Linked DNA regions of Krasilnikovia cinnamomea. The protein of the gene in region 1 interacts with the protein of each later gene in a pairwise test. Links are inferred from orthologs where the notes say so. Each region holds a gene or a part of one and is shown in the gene's direction. Other genes may lie near its edges.

Evidence for each region. The genes of interacting proteins can lie anywhere in the genome.
Region 2: the proteins of ndk (region 1) and ung interact in binary tests that used the Escherichia coli proteins (3 or more experiments, as listed by UniProt). The link is inferred for Krasilnikovia cinnamomea from one-to-one orthologs.

Annotation. Positions count from the first base shown.
Region 1 is NZ_SHKY01000001.1:4,781,620-4,789,230, forward strand. Bases 51-2,834 are described here. They hold ndk (nucleoside-diphosphate kinase), read left to right. Parts: upstream 51-1,109; coding sequence 1,110-1,559; downstream 1,560-2,834. Other genes in these bases: EV385_RS21895 (VOC family protein), read right to left, coding at 51-994; EV385_RS21905 (carboxymuconolactone decarboxylase family protein), read right to left, coding at 1,556-1,996; EV385_RS21910 (ABC transporter permease), read right to left, coding at 2,043-2,828; EV385_RS21915 (ABC transporter permease), read right to left, coding at 2,825-2,834. Outside these bases: more of EV385_RS21895, read right to left, coding at 1-50; more of EV385_RS21915, read right to left, coding at 2,835-3,595; EV385_RS21920 (ABC transporter ATP-binding protein), read right to left, coding at 3,592-4,572; EV385_RS21930 (methyl-accepting chemotaxis protein), read left to right, coding at 5,114-6,730; ileS (isoleucine--tRNA ligase), read left to right, coding at 7,050-7,611. UniProt on the Escherichia coli protein: Major role in the synthesis of nucleoside triphosphates other than ATP. The ATP gamma phosphate is transferred to the NDP beta phosphate via a ping-pong mechanism, using a phosphorylated active-site intermediate.
Region 2 is NZ_SHKY01000001.1:4,190,525-4,196,280, forward strand. The notes cover bases 2,055-4,918. They hold ung (uracil-DNA glycosylase), read left to right. Parts: upstream 2,055-3,076; coding sequence 3,077-3,760; downstream 3,761-4,918. Other genes in these bases: EV385_RS19040 (alpha/beta fold hydrolase), read left to right, coding at 2,055-2,439; tsaB (tRNA (adenosine(37)-N6)-threonylcarbamoyltransferase complex dimerization subunit type 1 TsaB), read left to right, coding at 3,770-4,426; rimI (ribosomal protein S18-alanine N-acetyltransferase), read left to right, coding at 4,426-4,863; tsaD (tRNA (adenosine(37)-N6)-threonylcarbamoyltransferase complex transferase subunit TsaD), read left to right, coding at 4,856-4,918. Also shown: EV385_RS19030 (NAD(P)H-hydrate dehydratase), read left to right, coding at 1-146; alr (alanine racemase), read left to right, coding at 179-1,348; more of EV385_RS19040, read left to right, coding at 1,405-2,054; more of tsaD, read left to right, coding at 4,919-5,756. UniProt on the Escherichia coli protein: Excises uracil residues from the DNA which can arise as a result of misincorporation of dUMP residues by DNA polymerase or due to deamination of cytosine.

The DNA of each region.
Region 1 (7,611 bases):
CCGGTGCAGGGGTGCCGGTCGCCGGGGATGGTTCCGCGGCGTCAGTCGTCGGCGACGGTTCCGGGGTGTCAGTCGTCGGTTCACCGGTAGGGGTCGTCGGCGACGGTGCACCGGTAATGCTCGTGGGCGACGATACCGGCGCGGTGGGTGTACCCGTGCCGGGATCCAGCGTCGCGGTCGCCACGCGTGGGCGGGGACTCGGGCGGGAGCCGTTGGGCCGTGGCCCGGCGGGGCCACTCGGACCGGCGGTCGCCTCCGGTGCGGTCTCCTCGTGCAGTTGGTCATCGCGGCCGTGGTCGTCGTCGGGGTCGACCAGTTGACCTTCGAGGATCATCGGGCCGCCGGGCGCGTCGCGCACGATCACGGTGCCCGCCGGTTCCTGCGCCTGCTGGCCGGAGCGGGGGGCGGGTGGCGGGGGCGGCTCGTCGGGGCTGAGGAGCCAGGTGCGTTCGCGGGTGGCCCACGGTGGGGGCTCCGGCTCCCCGAGCAGATCGTCGTCGGACGGCTCATCCAGCGGGTCATGGCTGGGCGCGGGGGCATTCAGCACCGTGGCGTCGGCTCGCGACGGCGCGTCCTCCCAGGTGATCCGTACCCGGCGCATGTCGTCGACGTCCACCGTCACGGGCAGGGTGTCACCCGGGACGGGCCACTTGTCGACCGGGACGCGGGGGTCCCGGATGACCACCTCGGAGATCGGCAGGCCCGGGGCGATGACGACGACCTGCAACTCGGCGCGGCCGTACACGGATGAGGAGGGTGGTTCCGAGACGGCCTTGACCTGGGCGGTGCCGCTCACCCACGCGCGGGCGCCGCGGCGCACGACGTTGACCATGGCCAGGGCGATCGCGAGGGCCAGCAGGGACACGCCGAGGGCGACGATCGACCAGCTCGACAGGCCGAGCCCGAACAGCAGGACGAAGACGGCGATGGTGCCGAGCACCGCGGCCAGCAGCTTGCGGGCCGGGGCGATGGGGCGGCCGTTCTGGTTCGCCACTGTGGACCTCCCGAGTAGTACCGCAAGGCTAGGCCGCCGCGACGCTATCGGGAAAGTCGGCTTTGTGGGCGGTGGCCGCTCGCGGCGCCACCGGTACCGATAGGCTGACCCCGGCATGCCGTCTCGCCCCGACCAGGAGGAATCCGTGTCCACCAGCGCTGCCGAGCGCTCGCTCGTGCTCATCAAGCCGGACGCCGTGCGGCGCGGCCTCGTCGGCGAGATCCTCGGCCGCTTCGAGCGCAAGGGGCTCGTGATCGAGGAGATGGTGCTGCGCACCATGGACGCGGAACTTGCCGATCAGCACTACGCCGAGCACGTGGACAAGGCGTTCTATCCCCCGCTGAAGGACTTCATGACCGGCGGGCCGCTGGTCGCCGTCGTCATCAGCGGCGACGAGGCGATCGACGTCGTGCGCGCGATGATCGGCGCCACGGACGGGCGCAAGGCCGCCGCGGGGACGCTGCGCGGCGACCTGTCGCTGTCGAACCGGGAGAATCTGGTGCACGCGTCCGACTCGCCCGACAGCGCCAAGCGTGAGCTGGCGCTGTGGTTCCCGCACCTTTAGGTCGCCTGCGGCGGTTCCGTACGGGTCGAGATGGCCAGCCGGTTCCACACGTTGATCGTGGCGATCGCCATCAGCAGGTTGGCCAGCTCCTCGGGCGTGAACTGCTTGGCGGCCGCGTCCCACACGTTGTCGGGCACGCCCTGGTCGCCGAGCCGGGTGACCGCGTCGGTCAGGGCTAGCGCGGCGCGTTCCCGCTCGGTGTAGAACGGGCTGTCGTGCCAGGCCGCGACGCCGAACAGGCGGCGGCTGTCCTCGCCCGCGGCCAGGGCGTCCCGGCTGTGCATGTCGACGCAGAACGCGCAGCCGTTCACCATCGAGGCGCGCAGTTTGACCAGTTCGTACAGGACCGGGTCGTTGTGTTTGCGGGCGTAGACCTCCATGCCCAGGACGGCCTTGTAGGCCTCCGGGGCGACCTCGTTCACGGCCAGGCGCGGCATGGTGCCCTCCTCGTGAGCCGGCGACACAGCAAGGCGGTGACACGGCTCACAGCGTATCGAGGGTCGCGTGGGCCCGCGACTCCGCCTCGAAGACCTTGAGCAGCACCGCCGCGGCGACCGCGTAGCCGACACCGATGACGCATTCCCAGCCCAGCGCCGGGGCCGCCGCCCCGAAGCCCTGGCCCGCCGCCAGCAGCCGCGCGGCCTGCGCCGCGTGGGTGATCGGCAGCCCCTCGCCGATCGTGGCCATCCAGCCCGGCAGCCGCTCCGCGGGTACGTTGACGCCGGTCAGCAGCAGCAACAGCGCCACGCTGACGTTGGACACCACCCAGACGTCGCGGAACCGCAGCCCCAGGGCGCCCAGGGTGAGCCCGAAGGAGCCGCAGGACAACGAGCCGACGGCCAGGGCCAGCGCCAGGCCGGGCAGGGCGCCGGGCGGGATCCGCAGCCCGAGCAGCAGCGCACCGCCGGCGAGGGTGAACGCGGCGATCAGCAGGCCGTTGCCCGCGTACGGCAGGGCGCGGCCCAGGAACAGGGCCGTGCGGCTGCGCGGGGACAGCAGCACGTGGCCGAGGGTGCCGAAGCGCCGCTCGTTGGCCACCGCCATCGTGCCGCCGAAGACGCAGGCCAGTGACGCGGCCAGGACCGCGTTGCCGACGATGTAGAACCGGTCGTCGGCCACCTGCAGCTGCCGCCCCAGGTAGGCGAAGAACAGCAGTTGGAACAGCGGGCCGACCAGCAGCGTGCCGATGAACATGCCGGGCGTCGTCCAGTTGAACAGCGCCCGGTAGGCGATGACGCCGCCCACGGCGACCAGACGCGCGGTCCTCATGCGAGCGCCAGGGTGGCGGCGGCGCGCGCGCGCCGTTCGACCCGGACCAGTGCGAACGCGCCGAGCACGGCGCAGGCGGTGCTGATCGCGAGGCAGATGCCGACCGACGGCCAGACCGGGCCGCCGCTGGTCGCCTCGCGCAGCGCGCGGGCGCCCCAGGTGGTGGGCAGGACCGCGGCCAGCGGGGCGGTCCAGGAGGGCAGCATGGTGATCGGTACGAGCATTCCGGAGACCAGCCAGACCGGATATTCGAGCGTGTTGGACAGTGCGTTCGCGTTGCGCATCAGCACGAAGGTGGCCGCCATCAGCAGGCCGAACATGCCGAGGGCGAAGACGCAGACCACCGCGGCGACCGTGAACGCGGCCGGGTGGGCGAAGTCGAGCCGGATGCCGTAGAGCACCCGGCCCCACGCGAGCGTGGCCAGCATGGCGTAGGTGCCGGTGAGGGCGGTGGCGATGGTGATGGGAAGGATGACCAGCACCGGCCGCCGTGGGGCCAGCATGATCATTTCCAGGGTGCCCTGCCAGCGCTGGCTCTGGATCGCGCCGCCGGAGCCGAACAGCACCGACGACCAGATGCCCATCAGCCCGGCGCCCACCGACGCCTCGAGCAGGCGGTGCTCGCCGGACCCGGCGCGGAACAGGTACACCGCCAGCGTGGCCTGCACGACCGGCACGATCAGGTTGGTGGCGATCTCGAACTGCGAGCGGCTCATCTGCTTGGCGTGCAGCAGCACCCCGACCGCGATCATCCGTACGGTTCTCACGCGCCGGTCCCGTTCACGATGGCCACGTAGGCGTCCTCCAGGGTCGGTTCGCGGCTGGTGACCCGGCCGATCCGGATGCCGGCCAGCTCGCGCAGCACGTCGGCCTGGACGTCCACCGCGGCGTCGGATTGGACGGTGAGCAGCTGCAGGGCACCGCGGGCTTCGACCGCGGTCTCCCGTACGCCCGGCAGCTTGCTCACCGCGGTCATTGCGGCGTCCGGCACCCCGTACGCCTCCACCTCGACGACCCGGCGTCCGTCCGCGTGGTGGCGCAGTTCGGCCGGGGTGCCCAGGGCCTGGATCCGGCCGTCGGCGATGACGGCGATGCGGTCGCACAGCTCGTCTGCCTCGGCCATGTAGTGCGTGGTGAGCACCACGGTGGTGCCCGCGGCGGCCAGGTCGGCGACGGTACGCCGCAGCTCGCGCGCCGCGACCGGGTCGACGCCGATCGAGGGCTCGTCCAGGAACAGCACCTCGGGCGAGTGCAGCAGCCCGCGGGCGATGTGCAGCCGCTGGCGCATGCCGCGCGAGTAGCCCTCGACCCGTTCCCGCTCCCGGCCGGTCAGCTTGACCAGCTCCAGCAGCTCGGCGATGCGGCGTTTCTGCTCGCGCGGGGCGACTCCGTACAGTTCGGCGAAGTACCGCAGGTTGTCCAGGGCGGAGAGGCGGTCGTAGAGGCCGCGGTCGCCGCCGAACACGTACCCGATGCGGCGGCGCACCTCGCGGGTGTCGTCGACGACGTCGAAGCCGCAGACCCGGGCCGTGCCCCCGGTCGGGATGAGCAGGGTGTTGAGCATCTTGATGGTGGTCGTCTTGCCGGCGCCGTTCGGGCCGAGCAGGCCGAACAGCTCACCGCGGCCGACGGCGAAGCTGACGCCGCGCACCGCCTCGGTCTCGGTGCGGCGGGGACGTAGCCAGCCGGCCCGGCTGCGGTAGGTCCGGCGTAGGTCGTCTGCCTCGATCGCGTAATCACCCACGGGCGCAGACCGTAGGGCAAGATCCCCGCGTCAGGAAACGAATTCGGTGATCCCCGAATCCAGGAGCCCGAGCAGGGCCAGGCCGGTGGGTTCCAGCCCGTACAGGACCCGGCGGCCGGCCCGGCGGCGGTGCACGACCCCGGCCGCCTGCAGGGCGGTCAGGTGCTCCGAGACGGTGCTGGGTGCCAGCCCCAGCGCGGTCGCGACGCTGGTTGTGGTGCCGGGGATGGTCACGGCGCGGAGCACGGCCGCGCGCCCGCGCCCGAGGAGGAGGGCGAGGCGGTCGTGCGGCGTCGCGTCGGGCCGCTACGGACCGCAACGGGTGCGGCCGTTGGGGAAATGGATTCCGCAGTGGCCCGCGAGAGCGTTGTGGTTACCTAGCGTGCCGCCGAAGAAACGTAGCGTAATTGGGCGTCCGGCCGAAGAAACGCAGCTGAGAACCGTCTCTTGAGAAAAGACTGACGGAAGACCCGCTCAACTCGCCTGAGCGGTCGCCGAATCCACCGGGTGACGCTCGACACCTTGATGGAAGGACGAACCGATGGTGCGGATTCTGCGGCGCGTGCGGCTTCGCTCGCGGCTGCTGCTCGCGTTCGGGGCGTTCTGCCTGCTGATCTCGGCGATGACCTTCGTCGGGGTGGTGGAGTCGGGTCGCCAGGCGGCGGTCACCGACGAGGTGGCCCGGTTGCGGGTGCTGACCCGCGACGTCATGCAGCTCAAGTTCCGTGGCGCAGACGTGAGCGCACGTCAGCTCGCCTACGCCTGGGATGCTCCCTTCGTCGGCGGCAGGGCGGCTACCGACCCGGAGTCGTCCAACCGCAAGATTTTCCTGGACGTCCTGAAGGACCTCGACGCCGACATGAAGGCGGTTCCCGTCGGCGAACTCACCCCCGCCGAGCAGAAGATCTTCACGGAGATCAAGGCTAGCTTCGCCACCTTCATGAAGTACGACGCCCAGGTCGTCGCCCTGTTCAAGCAGGACTCGCCGGAGTCGCTGAAGCTGGCGAACATGGTGATGCTGGGCAACGGGTACGACTCGTACTACTCGATCATGGACAACACCGCCCGGCTGATCAACTCCGTGCACGCGCGCAGCGACCTGGCGCAGCAGCAGGCCCGCATCGCCGCGCAGCGGCTGCGGATGCTGCTGTTCGTCGGTGCCGGCCTGGCGGTCGTGCTGACGATCCTGATGGGTCTGGCGATCACCAGCAGTGTGGTCAAGCCGGTCGCCGCCGTGGCCGATGCGCTGCGCACCCTCGCCCGCCGCGACCTGACCGGCAAGCTGCCGGTCGAGGGCCACGACGAGCTCACCGTGATGGCCGGGGCGTTCAACGAGGCCACCGCGGCCATGCGGGAGACGCTGGCCAGCGTCGGCGCGCGCGCGTCGGCGGTGGCGTCGTCCTCGCAGGCGCTGGCCCAGGTGTCCGACCGGATGCAGGAGCAGGCCGCGGACACCAGCCTGCAGGCCAACGTGGTGGCGGGCGCGGCCGGGGAGGTCTCCGACAACGTGGCGGGCATGGCCTCCGCGGCCGAGGAGATGAACGCCTCCATCAACGAGATCGCCCGCAGCACCGAGGCAGCGGCCTCGGTAGCGGGCGACGCGGTGACCACCGCGCAGGAGACCTCCGCCGCGGTGCGCGAGCTGATCGAGGCCAGCGGCGAGATCGGCCAGATCGTCAAGACGATCACCGCGATCGCGGAGCAGACCAACCTGCTGGCGCTGAACGCGACCATCGAGGCGGCCCGGGCGGGCGACGCGGGCAAGGGCTTCGCGGTGGTGGCCAGCGAGGTCAAGGACCTGTCGCAGGAGACGGCCCGCGCCTCGGAGGACATCATCGCCAAGATCGACGCGATCCAGCAGACCACCGAGCGGGCGGCCGCGTCCATCGGCCAGATCTCCGGGGTGGTCAGGCAGATCTCCGAGCTGCAGAGCACCATCGCGGCAGCCGTGGAGGAGCAGTCCGCCACGACGGCCGAGATCAACCGCAACGTCTCCGAGGTCTCCGCCGGTTCGCAGCAGATCGCTGCCGGTGTGGGCGGGGTGGCGGACATCGCGTCGGCCACCACCCGCGACGCCGACGCCACCCGGGAATCCGCCCGCGACCTCGGCGACACCGCTCGCGAACTGGACGAACTGGTCTCCTCGTTCGGCTACTGACGCCGCCTCCGACGGTCCGGCCGGGCTGAGACCGGCCGGATCATCCGGCCGCGTCGGGGCCCGGGCCGGGTAATCCGGGTGAGGTGATGCCGCACCGGCCGGTATCCTGGGCAGCCAGGCGACGAACCGGCCATCACCGGGGAGCCTCCGGAAGAACGGGCGGGACCCCCGCCCCAGTAGAACCGGGCGGACCGGCCCGCACCCTCGCCGGACAACGAGCGGGCGTCCCGTACGCGGGGCGCCAAGCGAGGTGGTACCGCGGGCCGTACGGCTCGTCCTCGCAGACCACGACAACGTGAGCTGCCCGAGGAGACCACCGATGACTCAGCCGAAGGCTGCTTATCCCAAGCACAGCGATCAGGCGGGCGTGCCCGCCAGCCCCGACCTGCCCGCGGTCGAGCGCTCGGTGCTCGAGCACTGGGCCGCCGACCGCACCTTCGAGGCGAGCGTCGAGCGGCGCCCCGCCGGGGAGAACGGCAGCAACGAGTTCGTCTTCTACGACGGGCCGCCGTTCGCCAACGGGCTGCCGCACTACGGCCACCTCTTCACCGGCTACGTCAAGGACGTCGTCCCGCGCTACCAGACCATGCGCGGGCGCCGGGTCGAGCGCCGCTTCGGCTGGGACACCCACGGCCTGCCCGCCGAGGTGGAGGCGGAGAAGCAGCTCGGCATCACCACCAAGGCGCAGATCGTCGAGCTCGGCATCGACAAGTTCAACGAGGCGTGCCGTGCCTCGGTGCTCGCGTACACCAAGGATTGGGAACGCTACGTCACCCGGCAGGCCCGGTGGGTGGACTTCGACAACGACTACAAGACCCTCGACCCGGACTACATGGAATCGGTCATGTGGGCCTTCAAGACCCTGCACGACAAGGGCCTTG
Region 2 (5,756 bases), 590 kb from region 1 along the record:
CCGCGGGGCTGGCACCCGAACGCGCGGCGGTCGCCGCGGCGTACGTGCACGGGCTGGCCGGGCGGCGGGCCGCGCTGGACGGCCCCGTCACCGCACCCGACGTCGCGGCCGCGCTGCGGCCCGTGCTGGCCGACCTGCTGGCCTGATGTCCACCAGACCCCTCAGTACGCTGGTGCCCATGTGGCAGGCCGAGGTCCGGATCGATCTGGACGCCATCCGGGACAACGTGGCGACGCTGCGCGCCCTGACTCCCGCCGAGGTCATGGCCGTCGTCAAGGCCGACGGGTACGGGCACGGCATGCTGCCGGCGGCCCGCGCGGCGGTGGCGGGCGGCGCGACCTGGCTCGGGGTGTGCACCCTCGACGAGGCGCTGGAGCTGCGCCGGGGCGGGATCCGGGTGCCGGTCCTGGCCTGGCTGGTGGCCCCCGGGCTGCCGCTGGAGCGGGGCGTCGCCGCCGACGTCGACCTCAACGCGGCCGGCACCGAACAGCTGGCGGAGGTGGTCGCGGCCGCGCGCCGCGCCGGGCGTAGCGCCCGGGTGCATCTCAAGCTGGACACCGGCCTGTCCCGGGGCGGCGCGCCGCTGGCCGAGTGGCCGCACCTGCTGGAGGCGGCGGGCAAGGCGCAGGCCGACGGGGAGGTGGAGGTCGTCGGCGTGTGGAGCCATTTCGCGTGCGCCGACGTGCCCGGCCATGAGTCCATCGACCGGCAGCTCGCCTCGTTCGCGGAGGGCCTGGCGCTGGCCGAGCGGTACGCCATCACGCCGCGCTACCGACACATCGCCAACTCGGCCGCGCTGCTGACCCGCCCCGACACCCACTACGACCTGGTCCGGGCCGGTATCACGATCTACGGGCTGTCCCCGCTGGCCACCGAGCACGCCTCCCGGCTGCGTCCCGCGATGAGCGCCCGGGCCCGCGTCTCGCTCACCAAACGGGTCCCGGCCGGGCAGGGTGTCGGGTATGGGCTGACCTACATGACGCCGCGCGAGTCCACGCTGGCGCTGGTGCCGCTCGGCTACGGCGACGGGGTGCCCCGGCACGCCTCGAATGTGGGCCCGGTCCGGCTCGGTGGCCGCAACCGGACCGTTGCCGGCCGGGTGAGCATGGATCAGATCGTGGTCGACTGCGGCGACGACCCGGTCGCACCGGGGGATGTCGCCACGTTGTTCGGGCCGGGTGACGACGGCGCGCCGACCGCCGACGACTGGGCGGCCGCCGTCGGCACGATCAACTACGAGATCGTGACCCGGTTCGGCAGCTCCCGGGTGCCCCGGGTGTACGACGGCAGCGCCGGGGTCCCGGCGGCGGACGTGACGCCGGCGCCCGGTGACGGGGAGGCCCAGTGAGCAACGCACAACCCCGCCGATCCACCACGTCGCGGAGCCGGGCGAAGAAGGTCGGCATCGTCGGTGCCGTCATCGGTGTGGCCGCCGCCGGGTTGGCCGCCGCGGTCGCCACCGAACGGGCGATCGTCCGCAGGTCGGTCACCGCGCCCGGCGACCCGTACGCGAACGAGCCGTTCGGCGACCAGCCGTTCGACGCGGAGCTGACCGTGACCGCCGCAGACGGCGCCGAGCTGCACGTGGAGATCGTCGAGCCGCGCGCGCCGGGCGATCGGCCGACGATCGTCTTCGTGCACGGGTACGCGCTGGACATGGGCACGTTCTACTTCCAGCGCAAGGCGATCGCCGAGCAGGGTGACCACCGGATGGTCTTCTACGACCAGCCCGGCCATGGCCGCTCCGGCCTGCTCGACTCGGGGGACTACGACATCGCCGCGCTGGGCCGCTCGCTGGCCGCGGTCTTGGACGCGGCGGTGCCGGAGGGGCCGATCGTCCTGGTCGGGCACTCCATGGGCGGCATGACGATCATGGCGTTCGCCGAACACTATCCACAGTGGTTCGGCGACCGGGTCACGGGCGTGGCGCTGATCTCCACCTCCGCCAGCCTGATCGACAAGACGAAGATCGGCCTGCCGACGTTGCTGGCCCGCGCCAGCGCCCCGTTCTTCCCCGTGTGGGGTGGCGCCGCCCGGATCGGCGGCGGCGCGATCGACCGCGCCCGGCTCGCCGCCTCGGATCTCGCCTGGCTGCTGACCCGCCGGTACGGCTTCGGTGATCCGCGCCCGAGCGCGTCGCTGGTTACGTTCGTGGAGGAGATGAACTCCAAGACCTCGATCGAGACACTGACCAAATACCTGCGCACCCTCTACACGCACAACCGTTTCCCCGCGCTGACGCCGCTGCGCGGGGTGCCGGTGCTGGTGATCGTGGGCACGAAGGACTATCTCACCCCCGTGGCTCATTCGGAGGAGATCCTCAAGTACCTGCCAGAGGCCAAGCTCGTCAAGATCGACAACAGCGGGCACGTCGTCATGCTGGAGCGCTCCGACGAGGTCAACGCGGCCCTGGACGCGTTCCTGGCGGAGATCCCGTGATCACCACGGGGATCCGGCTAGCCACCGTGGACGACACCCGGCAGTTCGGCCGGTGGCTGGCCACCCTGCTGCGCCGCGGCGATCTCGTGCTGCTCACCGGGCCGCTCGGCGCCGGCAAGACGGCACTCACCCAGGGCATCGGCGCCGGCCTGGGGGTCCGCGGCGACATCACCTCACCGACCTTCGTCATCGCCCGGGTGCACCGGCCGGACCCGGCGCGCGGTGGCCGGGTCGCGCTGGTGCACGCCGACGCGTACCGGCTGGGGGACGCCGCCGATCCTCGGGGCGAGATCGACGACCTCGACCTGGACGCGTCGGCCGGGGACTCGGTCACGGTGGTCGAGTGGGGTGAGGGCCTGGCCGAGCAGCTCAACGACGAGTATCTCCAGGTCCGGATCGCCCGCCTGGACGACGACACCCGGGTCCTGGACCTCGTCGCCCATGGCGCCGCATGGGCGCAAAGGCTGGCCGTCGCAGACCCGACGGCCGCCTCGGCGGCGGCAAGAGAAGAAACGGCCGCCTCGGCGGCGGCAGGAGAAGAATCGGCGGCCGGGGATCGGGCCGCCACCACAGGAGAGCCGGCGGTCGCCGACCGGGCGGCCGCGACGGAAAGGCTGGATTCGTGAATCTCACCGGGATGCTGCCCGATGGCTGGCGCGCGGAACTCGAGCCGCTGCTCGACGCCGACGCCACGGCGGCCCTGGGGGCGTTCGTCGCCGAGCAGTACCGCGACCACACCGTCTACCCGCCGATCGAGGACCTGTTCGCGGCGTACCGGCTGTGCCCGCCCGAGCAGACCCGGGTGCTCATCCTCGGCCAGGACCCGTACCACGGGCCGGGGCAGGCGCACGGGCTCAGCTTCAGCGTCCGCGCCGGGGTCCGCATCCCGCCCTCGCTGCGCAACGTCTTCGCCGAACTGGCCGACGATCTGGGCATCGCGCCGGCCACCACCGGTGACCTGACCGGGTGGGCGAGCCAGGGAGTGCTGCTGCTCAACGCGGTGCTGACCGTCCGGGGCGGCGCGGCGGCCTCGCACGCGGGCAAGGGCTGGGAGGCGTTCACGGACGCGACCATCCGCGCCCTGAACGCCCGCCCCGAGCGGGTGGTCTTCCTGCTCTGGGGTGGGTACGCCCGCAAGAAGGCCGCACTGGTCACGAACCCGGCGCACGTCGTGCTGGAGGCCGGTCACCCCAGCCCGCTCAACCCGCGGGGCTTCCGGGGCGCGCGGCCGTTCAGCGCGGCCAACCAGGCACTGGCCGAGGCGGGCCGTCCGGTCGTCGACTGGGATCCGCGCGTCATTGCCCCGGAACCAGCCGGTTAGGGTGTTGACGTGCTGGTTCTCGCCTTGGACACCTCCACCCCCGCGGTGATCGCCGCCCTGGCGGAGGTGACCGACGACGGGATGCGGGGCGTGGCGGAGCGCCGTACCGTCGATCCGCGGGCACACGGCGAACTGCTGGCCCCGCAGATCGCGACGCTGCTGGCCGACGCCGGCGCGACCCCGCGCCAACTGGGGGCGATCGTCGCCGGGTTGGGGCCGGGCCCGTTCACCGGGCTGCGGGTCGGCCTCGTCACGGCGGCGGGCATGGCGCAGGCTCTGGCCATCCCGGCGTACGGGGTGTGCTCGCTGGACGCGCTCGGCCGCGCCGCCGGGCCGGGTCGGGTGCTGGTCGCCACGGACGCGCGGCGCCGTGAGGTGTACACCGCCACGTACACCGATGGTGTGCGCACCCGCGGGCCGGACGTGTCCCGCCCGGCCGACGTCGTCGTGGACGCCGACCGCGCGGTCGGCGAGGGCGCCTTGCAGTACAGCGAGGTGTTCGGCCTGCCGATCGACGACCGCCTGCTGTACCCGCCCGGCGAGGCGCTGATCGCCCTCGCCGCCGACCGGGTCCGCGCCCGTGCGCCGCAGGAACCGCTGACCCCGCTGTACCTGCGCCGCCCCGACGCGGTCGCGTCCTCGGCGCGCAAACCCGTGCTGCGGTGATCCAGCTCGAACGCTTCCGCTGGTGGCACGTCGAGCAGGTGCTGCCGATCGAGACAGACCTGTTCGGCGCGGAGAAGTGGTCCGCCGCCATGTTCTGGAACGAGCTGGCCCAGCGCCACTACTACCTGGTCGCGACGGAGGACGAGACGGTGCTCGGGTACGCGGGACTGGCCGTCGTCGGCCCCGACGAGTCCTGGGTGCAGAACATCGCGGTCCGCCGCGACGCGCAACGCCGCGGGATCGGCCGCGCACTGCTGGAGGCGCTGCTGGCCGAGGCGGGCCGGCGCGGCGTCCACAAGGTGCTGCTGGAGGTCGCCGTGGACAACGCCCCCGCCCAGCGGCTGTACGCCGGCTACGACTTCGAGCCGGTCGGCGTCCGCCGCGGCTACTACCAACCCAGCAACACCGATGCCCTGGTGATGATGCGCGATGCCTGACGAACCCTTGGTCCTCGGGATCGAGACCTCCTGCGACGAGACCGGTGTCGGCATCGTGCGCGGGCACACCCTGCTGGCCGACGCCCTCGCGTCGAGCGTGGACGAGCACGCCCGCTTCGGCGGGGTGGTCCCGGAGGTGGCCAGCCGCGCCCACCTCGAGGCGATCGTGCCGACGATGCGGCGCGCGCTCGACGACGCGGGGGTCACCCTGGCCGACATCGACGCGATCGCGGTGACGGCCGGGCCGGGCCTGGCGGGCGCGCTCCTCGTCGGTGTCGCCGCCGCCAAGGGGTACGCGCTGGCCGCCGACAAGCCGGTGTACGGCGTCAACCACCTCGCCGCCCACGTCGCCGTGGACACCCTCGAGCACGGCCCGCTGCCCGAACCCGCCGTGGGTCTGCTCGTCTCCGGCGGGCACTCGTCGCTGCTGCTGGTCGACGACATCACCGCCGGGGTCACCCCGCTGGGCGCCACGATCGACGACGCGGCGGGGGAGGCCTTCGACAAGGTGGCGCGGCTGCTGGGGATGGGCTTCCCCGGCGGTCCGGTGATCGACCGTACGGCCCGCGACGGTGACCCGGCGGCGATCCCGTTCCCGCGCGGCCTGACCGCGCCGAAGGATCTGGCCGAGCACCGCTTCGACTTCTCGTTCTCGGGACTCAAGACGGCCGTGGCGCGCTGGGTGGAGGCGCGCGAGCGGGCCGGGGAGCCCGTACCGGTGGCGGATGTGGCCGCGAGCTTCCAGCACGCGGTGTGCGACGTGCTCACCGCCAAGGCGCTCGACGCGTGCCGTACGCACGGGGTGCGGACCCTGGTCATTGGAGGTGGCGTGGCGGCCAACTCCCGCCTGCGCGTGCTCGCCGAGGAACGCGCGGCGAAGCTGGGCATCGAGG